Regions from separate parts of the Janibacter sp. LM genome, predicted to be linked through region 1. Evidence: predicted binding sites of a transcription regulator. Region 1 holds the regulator's gene; the other holds the start of a gene.
The links. Region 1 encodes LexA, which represses DNA repair genes until DNA is damaged. Its sites were predicted from a motif close to TCGAACANNTGTTCGA; they were not measured.
Positions count from the first base shown of each region.

Region 2: the regulator LexA is predicted to act here: its motif matches at 3,701-3,716, upstream of ABC138_RS08400 (DUF222 domain-containing protein).

Region 1 is NZ_JBDIVG010000001.1:282,872-288,470, reverse strand. Features, by position in the region: gene ABC138_RS01355 (vitamin B12-dependent ribonucleotide reductase) at 1-1,356, opposite strand, end outside; gene nrdR (transcriptional regulator NrdR) at 1,424-1,882, opposite strand; gene ABC138_RS01345 (LysM peptidoglycan-binding domain-containing protein) at 2,181-2,561, opposite strand; gene lexA (transcriptional repressor LexA) at 2,771-3,532, shown strand; gene ABC138_RS01335 (Sir2 family NAD-dependent protein deacetylase) at 3,507-4,352, opposite strand; gene ABC138_RS01330 (LysR family transcriptional regulator) at 4,431-5,354, shown strand; gene ABC138_RS01325 (ABC transporter ATP-binding protein) at 5,347-5,599, opposite strand, start outside.
Region 2 is NZ_JBDIVG010000014.1:4,933-10,531, forward strand. Features, by position in the region: gene ABC138_RS08390 (alcohol dehydrogenase catalytic domain-containing protein) at 69-1,106, shown strand; gene bioB (biotin synthase BioB) at 1,193-2,251, shown strand; gene ABC138_RS08400 (DUF222 domain-containing protein) at 2,300-3,697, opposite strand; gene ABC138_RS08405 (oxidoreductase) at 3,941-4,867, opposite strand; gene ABC138_RS08410 (2'-5' RNA ligase family protein) at 5,294-5,599, shown strand, end outside.

The sequences.
Region 1 (5,599 bases):
ACCGTCGGAGTCGTAGCCGTGGCCGGTCGCCATGAGCAGCGCGCCGAGGTTGGCGTAGCCGATGCCCAGCTGGCGGTAGTCACGGGTCGTCTCGCCGATCGACTCGGTCGGGAAGTCCGCGAAGCAGATGGAGATGTCCATCGCGGTGATGACGAGCTCGGCGACCGCCTGGAAGCGGGCCGCGTCAAAGGTGTCGTCGTCCTTGAGGAACTTCAGCAGGTTGAGCGAGGCGAGGTTGCACGAGGAGTTGTCGAGCGACATGTACTCGCTGCACGGGTTGGAGGCGGTGATGCGACCGGTCTCGGGGTTGGTGTGCCAGTCGTTGATCGTGCCGTCGTACTGGATGCCCGGGTCGGCGCACTCCCACGCGGCCTGGGCGATCTTGCCCATGAGCTCGCGGGCGTCGACGGTCTCGATGACCGAGCCGTCCATGCGGGAGGTCAGACCGAAGTCCGTGCCCTCCTCGACGGCGCGCATGAACTCGTCGGTGACGCGCACCGAGTTGTTGGCGTTCTGGTACTGCACGGAGGTGATGTCGGCACCGCCGAGGTCCATGTCGAAGCCGGCGTCGCGCAGCGCGCGGATCTTGTGCTCCTCGCGCGCCTTGGTCTCGACGAACTCCTCGATGTCCGGGTGGTCGACGTCCAGCACGACCATCTTCGCCGCGCGACGGGTGGCGCCACCGGACTTGATGGTGCCCGCGGAGGCGTCGGCCCCGCGCATGAAGGAGACCGGGCCGGAGGCGGTGCCGCCGGAGGAGAGCAGCTCCTTGGAGGAGCGGATGCGGGAGAGGTTCAGGCCGGCACCGGAGCCGCCCTTGAAGATGAAGCCCTCCTCCTTGTACCAGTTGAGGATCGAGTCCATCGAGTCGTCGACCGAGAGAATGAAGCAGGCACTGACCTGCTGCGGGCTCTTGGTGCCGACGTTGAACCACACGGGCGAGTTGAAGCTGAAGATCTGGTGCAGGAGCGCGTAGGTCAGCTCGTGCTCGAAGACCTCCGCGTCGGCGTCGGTCGCGAAGTAACCGTGGTCCTTGCCCGCCTTGACGTAGGTGAGCACGACCCGGTCGATGAGCTGCTTGAGCCCGGCCTCACGCTCGGGCGAGCCGACGGCGCCGCGGAAGTACTTCGTCGTGACGATCGTGGAGGCGTTCACCGACCAGAAGTCGGGGAACTCGACCCCGCGCTGCTCGAAGATCGTCTCGCCGGTCTTCCAGTTCTGCTGGACGACGTCGCGCTTCTCCCACGTGACCTCGTCATAGGGGTGGACGCCCTCGGTCGTGTGGATGCGGTTGATCGTCAGGCCCTTGGTGCGGGACCCGCGACGGGCGCTGGGCTTGCCGGCGGTCTCGGTCATGCTCTCTCTCCTGGTCCGTGTGGTGACGGCTGTGCTGCTCGGGTGGTGCGAGTGGGTTCGTGCTGGGTCAGGTGGCCGCGGTGTGCTCGCGGCGAAGGGCGGTGATGGCCGCCTCGAAGTCGTCCAGGGAGTCGAAGGACTGGTAGACGGACGCAAAACGTAGGTAGGCGACCTCGTCGAGCTCGCGCAGCGGCGGGAGGATCGCCATGCCCACCTCGTGCGCGTCGATCTCGGCGCTGCCCTGCGCCCGGATGCTCTCCTCGACGCGCTGGGCGAGGAGGGCGAGCTGGTCCTCGGTGACCGGTCGGCCCTGGCAGGCCTTGCGGACACCGGCCAGGACCTTGGCCCGGCTGAAGGGCTCGGCCGCACCAGACCGCTTGGTCACCGTGAGGCTCGCGCTCTCGAGGGTGGTGAAGCGGCGGCTGCACTCCGGGCACTGGCGGCGACGCCGGATGGCGCTGCCGTCGTCCGTGGTGCGGCTGTCGATGACGCGGGAGTCGGTGTGGCGGCAGAACGGGCAGTGCACGTCGGACTCCCTTCGTCGTGGCCGAAAGAACGGCTGGTCTGTGGATGGTGCGGTGGATGGCGTGGGGACGAACCCCGGATTTCTGTGGAGAACCGACCTCATCCTGTGCACTAGATGTGGACGAATGACAACGGTGTAACCACTAGATGTAGTGACCATTAGACGCCCCCGGAGCGCGTGACGCAAGTCCTGATCCACACCCGTCGACGAACGGCACGAGGGCCACCTCCACGTGCTGCGGAGGTGGCCCTCGGCCGGCCCGGACCCGGGTCGATGGGTCCGGGAGATCAGGTGCGACTCAGGGGGTCGGGATGGTCAGCGTCTGCCCCGCGTGCACGTACGAGGTCGACAGCCCGTTGGCCACCTGGAGGCGGGCGACGCCCTGCTGGACCGGCAGCTCGGGCAGCTCTGCGGCGGCGATCTGACCGAGGGTCTGCCCCGACCGGACGGTGACCTGCTCGGGCTGGGTCGCGGGCCCACCGAAGGCCATCGCGGCACCGGCGACGCTCGCGACCAGGAGCATCGAGGTCGTGACGGCCAGCCGACCGCGGCGGGTCATGCGCAGCCGGGTGGCGGGGTGGGCGAGGGCTGCATCGCCCGTCGGCACCGAGACGAGATGACGCGAGCGCGCCGGGCGCGCGCCGCGAAGGGGGGCGGGGGCGGCGGTGAGAGCGGTCATGCGGTCCTCCTGGCGGTGGCGGTTCTCTCGAACCGGTGTTCGATAGAACGTCTGTACGATGTCTAGCACGGGTGTTCGAAGAAAATCAAGGACACGCTCGAACAGATGTTTGAAATACCTGTTCGATCGGCCTACTGTCGTCGACACGGAGTAGTTGACCAGCGACCACCGACAACGGTGCCTCGCGGACACGGACGAAGGGTCGATCGATGAGCGGACAGGGCGAGGACACGGGCGAGGGCAACATCCACCAGCTCCCCGAGCGCGACACCGGGGACGGGTTGACCGCGCGGCAGCGCAAGGTCCTCGAGGTCATCCGCAATGCCGTCGCGACCCGCGGCTACCCGCCGAGCCTGCGCGAGATCGGCGAGCTCGTCGGCCTCACCTCCCCCAGCTCCGTCGCCCACCAGCTCTCCTCCCTCGAGCGCAAGGGCTACCTGCGCCGCGACCCCAACCGCCCGCGGGCCATCGAGGTCATCTCCCCCGACGGCCACGACGCCCCGGCGGGCGAGGTCACCGACCTGGCCTCCATGCGGGGCGGCGCCGACCACGGCGATGCCGTCGTCGACCCGACCGGCTCCGGCGACGCGCGTCCCGAGGCCAGCTACGTCCCCGTCCTCGGCCAGATCGCCGCCGGTGTCCCGATCACCGCCGAGGAGGTCGTCGACGACGTCTTCCCCCTGCCCAAGCAGATCGTCGGCGAGGGCTCCCTGTTCCTGCTCAAGGTCGTCGGCGACTCGATGATCGACGCCGCCATCTGCGACGGCGACTGGGTCGTCGTGCGTCAGCAGCCGCAGGCGGACAACGGCGACATCGTCGCGGCCATGCTCGACAACGAAGCGACGGTCAAGACCTTCAAGCGCAAGGACGGCCACGTGTGGCTGCTCCCCCACAACCCCGCCTTCGACCCGATCGACGGCGACCACGCGACGATCCTCGGCAAGGTCACCGCGGTGCTGCGCCGCCTGTGACCGACAGCTCGAGGACCGCGTCGACGAGGGAGCGAAGGGAGTCCCGCAGCTCCCCGTCCACGCGGTGGTCGACGAGGTCGTCCCCCCGCGTGGGTCCGCGGGTGATCAGCGAGACCGGGATCCCGCGCTTGGCCGCGTGCCGCACGAACCGCAGCCCCGACATCACCTGCAGCGAGCTGCCCAGCACGAGCAGGCTCGGCGCGGCGTCGACGAGGTCGTAGCAGCGCTGCACGAGCGGCTTGGCGACCGATCCGCCGAAGAAGACGACGTCGGGCTTGAGCGTGTCGGCGCCGCACTCCTCGCAGCACGGGGCGATGAAACGGCCGACGTCGACCGACTCCAGCCGCACGTCGCCGTCGGGTCGGATCTCGTCGCTGTCGGCGTCGAAGCCGGGGTTGGCGGCGGCCATCCGCGCATCGAGGACCTGCCGGTCCACCCGTGTGCCGCAGGTCAGGCAGACCGCTTCGACGAGGTTGCCGTGCAGCTCGACGACGTCGCGGGTGTCGGCCGCCTGGTGCAGGCCGTCGACGTTCTGCGTGATGACGGGGCCGGCCGCCCCGATCTGCTGCAGCCGGGTGACCAGGTGGTGGGCGTCGTTGGGGCGCGCCGCGTGGAACCGCCGCCAGCCGACATAGCTGCGGGCCCAGTACCGCTGGCGCGCCTCGCTGCTCCCGACGAACTCGGAGTAGTGCATGGGCGACACCCGCCGCGTGCCGTCCGGCCCGCGGTAGTCCGGGATGCCGGAGTCGGTCGACATGCCGGCGCCGGTGAGCACGAGGGCCGGACCGGCCGACAGCACCCGGGCGATGTCCTCGATCACCGCACCAGTATGAGGTGCTCGGCGCCCTCGGGTGAGCGGGAGCGGCACCGGCCGAGCCGGACGACCTACCATGGCCCCATGATCGACGCCGCCGGGCTCCGCGTGATGCGGGCCATCGCCGAGGAGGGCAGCTTCACCGCCGCCGCCCTCGCTCTCGGCTACTCGCAGCCGGCGGTCTCCCAGATGGTCAAGCGCCTCGAGCAACGGACCGGGACCGTCCTCGTGGAGAAGGTCGGCCGCTCCGTGCGGCTCACCGAGGCCGGTGCGGTGCTCGCGCGCCACGCGACGCCGGTCCTCGCGGCGCTCGACGCCGCCGAGGAGGAGGTCGCCGCGATCGCCGGGCTGCGCTCCGGCCGGGTGCGGCTCATGGCCTTCCCCTCGTCGTCGGTCACCCTCGTCCCCCGCGCGCTGGCCGCGGTGCGGGCCGAGCACCCGGACCTGTCGGTGCAGTTCGCCGAGGCCGAGCCGCCCGAGTCGATCGCCGCGCTGCGCGCCGGCGACGTCGACCTCGCGGTGGCCTTCAGCTACGAGGGCAGCGACCTGGCCCGGGGCGAGGACCCCGAGGGCTTCGTCGTGCACCCCCTCATCGACGAGGAGGTCCGGGTCGCTCTCCCCCGCGACCACCCGCTGGCCGTGAAGGAGACGGTCTCGATGACCGATCTCACCGATGAGGACTGGATCGCCGGCTGCGCGCGCTGCCGGGGCCACCTGCTGAAGATCGCGCACGACGCGGGGTTCGCGCCCAAGGTGGCCTTCGAGACCGAGGACTACGTCGCTGTCCAGGGCTTCGTCGCCGCGGGTCTGGGTGTCGCGCTCATCCCCGACCTCATCCGCGCGGCGACGTCCAACGACGACGTCGTCATCCGCCCGCTCGACCCGAAGAGCCGACGCCGGATCCACGTCGTGACGACCGAGGACCTGCTGAAGGTCCCCGCGGTCGCGACGACCCTCGAGGCGCTCGTCGCCTCGGCCGCCGCGGCCACGCCCTCGGCCGTCAGCTGACCGGCACCGCCCACTCCCGCCAGTCGGTGAGCAGCGCCTCCGGCCGGTCGGAGGCCATGATCACCACCCCCGGGTAGTCCTGGAGGATCCCCCGCAGCATCTCCCGGCCCTGCGGACCCAGGTCGTCGTCGACGTGCTCGAGCAGGAGCAGTGCCGGCGTGCCGATGGTCGCGCGGGCGACCCACAGTCGAGCGATCTCCTGGCGCGTGAGCGGTTCACCGCCACGGCGAAGGGGGGTCCGCTCA
Region 2 (5,599 bases), on a different contig from region 1:
ACTGCCATGGTGTGCGCGAGACGACCGATCGTGAAGGGACCAAGTGCCCTGTGCGTCAGGATGGGCGCATGCGAGCGGTGGTCATCGACAGCGTCCGAGCCCAGCCAGAGGTCAGGGAGGTGGAGGCCCCCTTCGCCCCCGACGGTGGGGTGGTCGTGCAGGTCGAGGCGACCGGGGTCTGCCGCAGCGACTGGCACGCCTGGGCCGGGCACGACGACATCGCCTGGCCGCACGTGCCCGGCCACGAGCTGGCGGGTGTCGTCAGCGAGGTCGGCGCGGGCGTGGAGCGGTGGCGGGTCGGCGACCGGGTGACGGTGCCCTTCGTCTGCGGGTGCGGCCGGTGCGAGTGGTGCGCCGCTGGCGAGGCGCAGGTGTGCCCCGACCAGGAGCAGCCCGGCTTCACGCACTGGGGCTCGTTCGCCGAGCGGGTCGCGCTGCACGCCGCCGACACCAACCTCGTCGCGATCCCGCAGGGCATCGACTTCGCGACGGCAGCCAGCCTCGGGTGCCGCTTCGCCACCGCCTACCGCGCCCTCGTCGCCCGCGCCGCAGTGGCGAAGGGAGAGTGGGTCACCGTCGTCGGGGCCGGCGGCGTCGGGCTGAGTGCCGTGATGATCGCCCGCGCCCTCGGGGCCCGGGTCGTCGCGGTCGACCGCAATCCCGGAGCGCTCGCTCTCGCAACGGATCTCGGTGCAGAGCACGTCGTCCTCGCCGACGGCCGGGACGTCGGCGCAGCGGTCACGGCCCTCACCGGCGGTGGGAGCCACGTCGCGGTCGACGCGGTGGGCAGCGAGCAGACCTGCGCCGCCGCGATCCACAGCCTGCGGCGGCGCGGCCGGCACGTGCAGGTCGGCTTGCTGCCACCGGTCGACGGGCACCCCCGGGTGCCGATGGCGCGCGTCATCGGGTGGGAGCTCGACCTGCTCGGGAGCCACGGCATGGCCGCTGTCGACTACCCGGGCATGCTCGCGCTCATCGAGTCGGGATCGCTCCAGCCCCAGCGGCTCGTCGAGCGGACCATCGGTCTCGAGGAGGCCGCGGCGCTGCTGCCCGGCTTCGACACCGCACCAGTCGCGGGCATGACGATCGTCGACCCTGGGCGCTGAACTCCCTTCGCTGCCTGACGCCCGGCCGGAGCCCGGCCGGGTAACCTGAACGTCGTTCACTGAACGACGTTCACCGAAGGGGCGCCATGACCACCACGTTCGACCAGCTCGCCGACCGGATCCTCGAGGGAGGCCGGGCCACCGAGGCCGACGCGCTCGCCGTGCTGCGCACGGACGACACCGAGGTCATGGCCGCGGTCGTGGCCGCGGCCCGGCTGCGCCGCGAGCACTTCGGCAACACCGTCAAGGTCAACTACCTCGTCAACCTCAAGTCGGGGCTGTGCCCGGAGAACTGCAGCTACTGCTCCCAGGCCCTCGGCTCGCAGGCGCCGATCCTCACGTACTCGTGGCTGTCGACCGACGAGGCCATCGACCAGGCCGCCGCCGGGCTGCGCGGCGGCGCGACCCGCGTCTGCCTGGTCGCCTCCGGGCGCGGCCCCTCGGACCGGGACGTCGACCGGGTCGTCGCGATGACCGAGGCCCTCAAGGAGGCCAACGAGGGCGTCGAGGTGTGCGCCTGCCTCGGACTGCTCAAGGACGGACAGGCCGAGCGGCTGCGCACTGCGGGAGTCGACGCCTACAACCACAACATCAACACCGCCGAGTCCCACCACGACGCCGTCGTCCAGACGCACACCTACGAGGACCGGGTCGACACGATCGGCAGGGCGACGTCCGCCGGCCTCTCCCCCTGCTCCGGGCTCATCGCCGGTCTCGGCGAGAGCGACGAACAGCTCGTCGAGGCGCTCTTCGCGCTGCGGGACCTCGATGTGGACTCGATCCCGGTGAACTTCCTCATGCCCTTCGACGGCACTCCCTTGGCGGACACCTGGGAGCTCACCCCCCTTCGCTGCCTGCGAATCCTCACGATGGCCCGCTTCGTGGCCCCCGACAGGGAGGTGCGGATCGCCGGCGGCCGCGAGATGCACCTGCGGTCGTTGCAGGCGGTCGCGCTGCAGGTGGCCAACTCGATCTTCCTCGGCGACTACCTGACCTCCGAGGGCCAGGCCGCGCAGGCCGACCTCGAGATGCTCGCCGACAACGGCTTCGTCGTCCTCGGCGCCGAGCACGGCACGTCCGGCGCCGGCGCCGACCCGACCATCCGCCGCCGTGGCGCGGGCACCGAGGCCCCGGCGAACGCGTGAGCACGACTGTGGCCCGGCCCGTGGCGGGCCGGGTCCGGGGCGCGGCAGCTAGACGTGCCAGGTCACGCCGGTCGCCGTGATGGTGCAGGCCAGGTCGCGGGCATGGACCCGCGTGTGGTGGCGCTCGCACAGCAGGGCCGCGTTGCCGATGTCGGTGCCCCCTCCCAGGGACCAGTACTGCACGTGGTGGGCGTCGGACCAGTGGGCGGGCATGGTGCACCCGGGGAAGGTGCACCCGCCGTCACGGAGGTACAGGGCGCGCTTCTGGCCCGGGGTGAAGAAGCGTGCCGCGCGGCCCAGCTCCAAGGGTTCGCTGTCGGTGCCCAGCAGGGCCGGGATGATCCCGCCCTCACAGGCCAGCCGGCGCACCGCGGACGGGGGCAGGACCTGCCCCGTGGCGGTGGACCCGCCGGCATGACCCCCGAAGGCCGTGGTCGGCAGGTCCTGACCACAGGCACCGCAGCGGCCCTGCGCGAGGTGGGCCGTCAGGGCGGCCAGGCTGATCGTGACGACGACCCTGGCCTTGTCGCCGGGGGGCGTTCCCACCGGGGCCGAGACACCCCGCTCGACGACCGCGAGCAACGCGTCGGCGCGACGCCGGGCCGGGGAGCGGTCGTCCGGCCCGCCCTCGGGGCCCTTGACGGGGGCGGACAGCGCGGCGACTGCCGCGTCGATGATCGCGGCGCCCTCCGGGTCCAGGACGAGCTTGTACCGGGTCATGCCGCACGCATCCGTGTGCGAGGTGAGGGAGCGCGACGCCTTGTGCCGCTCGTCGTCCTCACCCAGGTCCTTGTCGGGACGCAGCATCCGGGTGGTCATCGTGATGGCCGCGGCCAGCTTCTTCTCGTCGAGGCCCGAGACCCGCTGCGGGGTGCGTCCGTCCGGGCCCGTGGCGACGAGCCCGTCGCGGGCCTCGCCCAGGAGGAGCCCCAGGTCCGCGTCGAGGAGGTCGCGGTCGGCCACTCGCCGCACACCCTCCTCGAACCGCACCAGCTGGTCGGCCTTGCCCAGCGGCAGGTCTCCCGCCTCGAAGGCCGCCACGACGCCTGCGATCCCGGCGTCACCGGTGGGCTCCGGGGCCATGCCCGCGCTCGGGTCGCTCACCCCGCTGCCAGCCCGCAGGCCGGCCGTCGCCACGCGCACCACCGACGACACGTGCCGGGACTCGGGGCGCGGGGCGTGCCGCCCCTCGCTGACGCCCACCCAGTCGTGGACCGACCACGAGGTCTGCGTCGGCAGCCCCCGGGAGATGCCCTCGCGCACCAGCGCGACCTCGGCCACGGCCAGCAGCTGCCTCGCCCGGCCCAGCGCCGCCAGCCCGTCGGTGACCTCGGCGTCGGGCAGCTGCCACACCCTGTCGACGTCGGTGTCGAGCAACGGGCGCAGCGCGTCCCGCAGGACCGGGTCCGGTCCCGGGTCCGCGTCACGCACCGTCGCCTCTGACATGCATCGATCGTATGTTCGACCACCGACAGCGGTCGGGAGCGTTGGGGTGCTGTGGACGGGCGCTGGGTCGGGTGGGGGTCTGGGGATGGTGGCCCTTCGAGACGGTTGCTGCGCAACCTCCTCAGGGAGCGTGGGTCGGGGTGCGCAACCTCCTCAGGGAGCGTGGGTCGGGGTGCGCAACCTCCTCAGGGAGCGTGGGTCGGGGTGCGCAACCTCCTCAGGGAGCGTGCCCCCGGGTGGCCCTCAGGGAGCGGGGGCGAGTTCAGCGAAAGGCACCCCGGTGAGCTCCTCCGAGACCTCCCACAGCCGGCGCATCACCTCCGGGTCCCGCGACCCGCGGGAGGAGCCGACCGCCACCGGACGGCCACGGAACTCGCGAAACCCGCTCGGGCCGTAGTACTCGCCGCCGACCGCGGCCGGGTCGGTCGCGGCGCGCAGGATCGGCAGGGCCCCCTTCGCCGCGCTCTGCCCGACGAGCACGTTGCCTGCCGCGACCAGGGGACGGGCCGGGGCGGGCAGGTACCGGGCCAGGGCGGTCCGGGAGAGCCCGGGGTGCGCGGCGAGCGCGATCGTCCCCGCCCCAGCCTCGGACAACCGCCGCTGCAGCTCATGGGTGAAGAGCAGGTTGGCCAGCTTCGAGCGCCCGTAGGCGCCCATCGGGTCGTAGCCCCGCTCGGACTGCAGGTCGTCGACGTCCAGACGACCGCCCCCGAACCGGTGCGCGAGGCTCGACACCGTCACCACGCGCGACCCCGGCGTCACCAGCAGCCGCTCGAGCAGGAGCGCGGTGAGCGCGAAGTGGCCCAGGTGGTTCGTGCCGACCTGCAGCTCGAAACCGTCCGCCGTCACTCCCCGCGGGGTCATCATCACCCCCGCGTTGTTGACGAGCAGGTCGATCCGCTCGTGCCGGTCGCGGACCTCCCGCGCGGCCGAGCGCACCGAGTCCAGCGACGACAGGTCCAGGCGCACGACCTGCGCGCGCTCGAGATCGGCGGCGACGGCCTCCCCCTTCGCCGTGTCCCGGCAGGCGAGGACGACGTGCGCGCCCCGCGCGGCGAGCTCACGGGCGGTGACGGCGCCCAGCCCCGAGCTGGCCCCGGTGACCACCACGGTCCGGCCGGTCTGGTCGGGCATGCGGTCGAGGGACCAGGCGTCGCGGGTGCGTGTCATGGGGCCAGCCTGCCAGTCACACTGGACCCGCCCCGTGCGTCAGTGGGCTGAGGCACGGCGACGAGGGGCTCGCGCCGCAGGCGAGGGTCACGGCGGACGCGGCCGCGATCGCCACCGGCACCCCGGAGCGGATCGACGGGCGAAGGGAGATCGCCGTGCTCGATCGAAGGGGGCGTGGTGCGGGGCATCACCTTCCGCGCCGACCTCGAGGTGCTCGGTCGCGTCACCCGGCGGGAGGACCTGCGCCGCCGGCCGGTCACATCCGCGCTCCCCCGGTCGTCACCACCACGAGAGACCCCACCACGAGAGGACCGACGATGAAGAAGCGGTGGCTGCGCCCCCGCAAGGCGCTCGGCTGGTACATCGCGACGAAGCAGACCTTCGCCGAGCTGCCGGAGGACTGACGGGCAGGTCTACGGTGACGCCATGACGAACCCGCAGGGGGCGTCGGGGCACACCGTCCTGCAGCTCCCGGTCCCACCGCTGGAGGCCTGGGTCGTCGAGCGCACCGCCCACCACGACGCCGGGTTCGTCTCCACGGACCCGGCGTTCGGCCACGCGCACATCACGGCGCTGGCCCCCTTCGCCCCGGCGCCGACCCCGCACCAGCTCGCCACGGTCGCCGCGATCGCGGCCCGGACGGCGCCGATCACGGTGCGGCTCGACGAGATCGACCAGTTCCCCGACGGCATCATCCACCTGCGCCCCGAGCCGGACGCCCCGCTGCGCGCC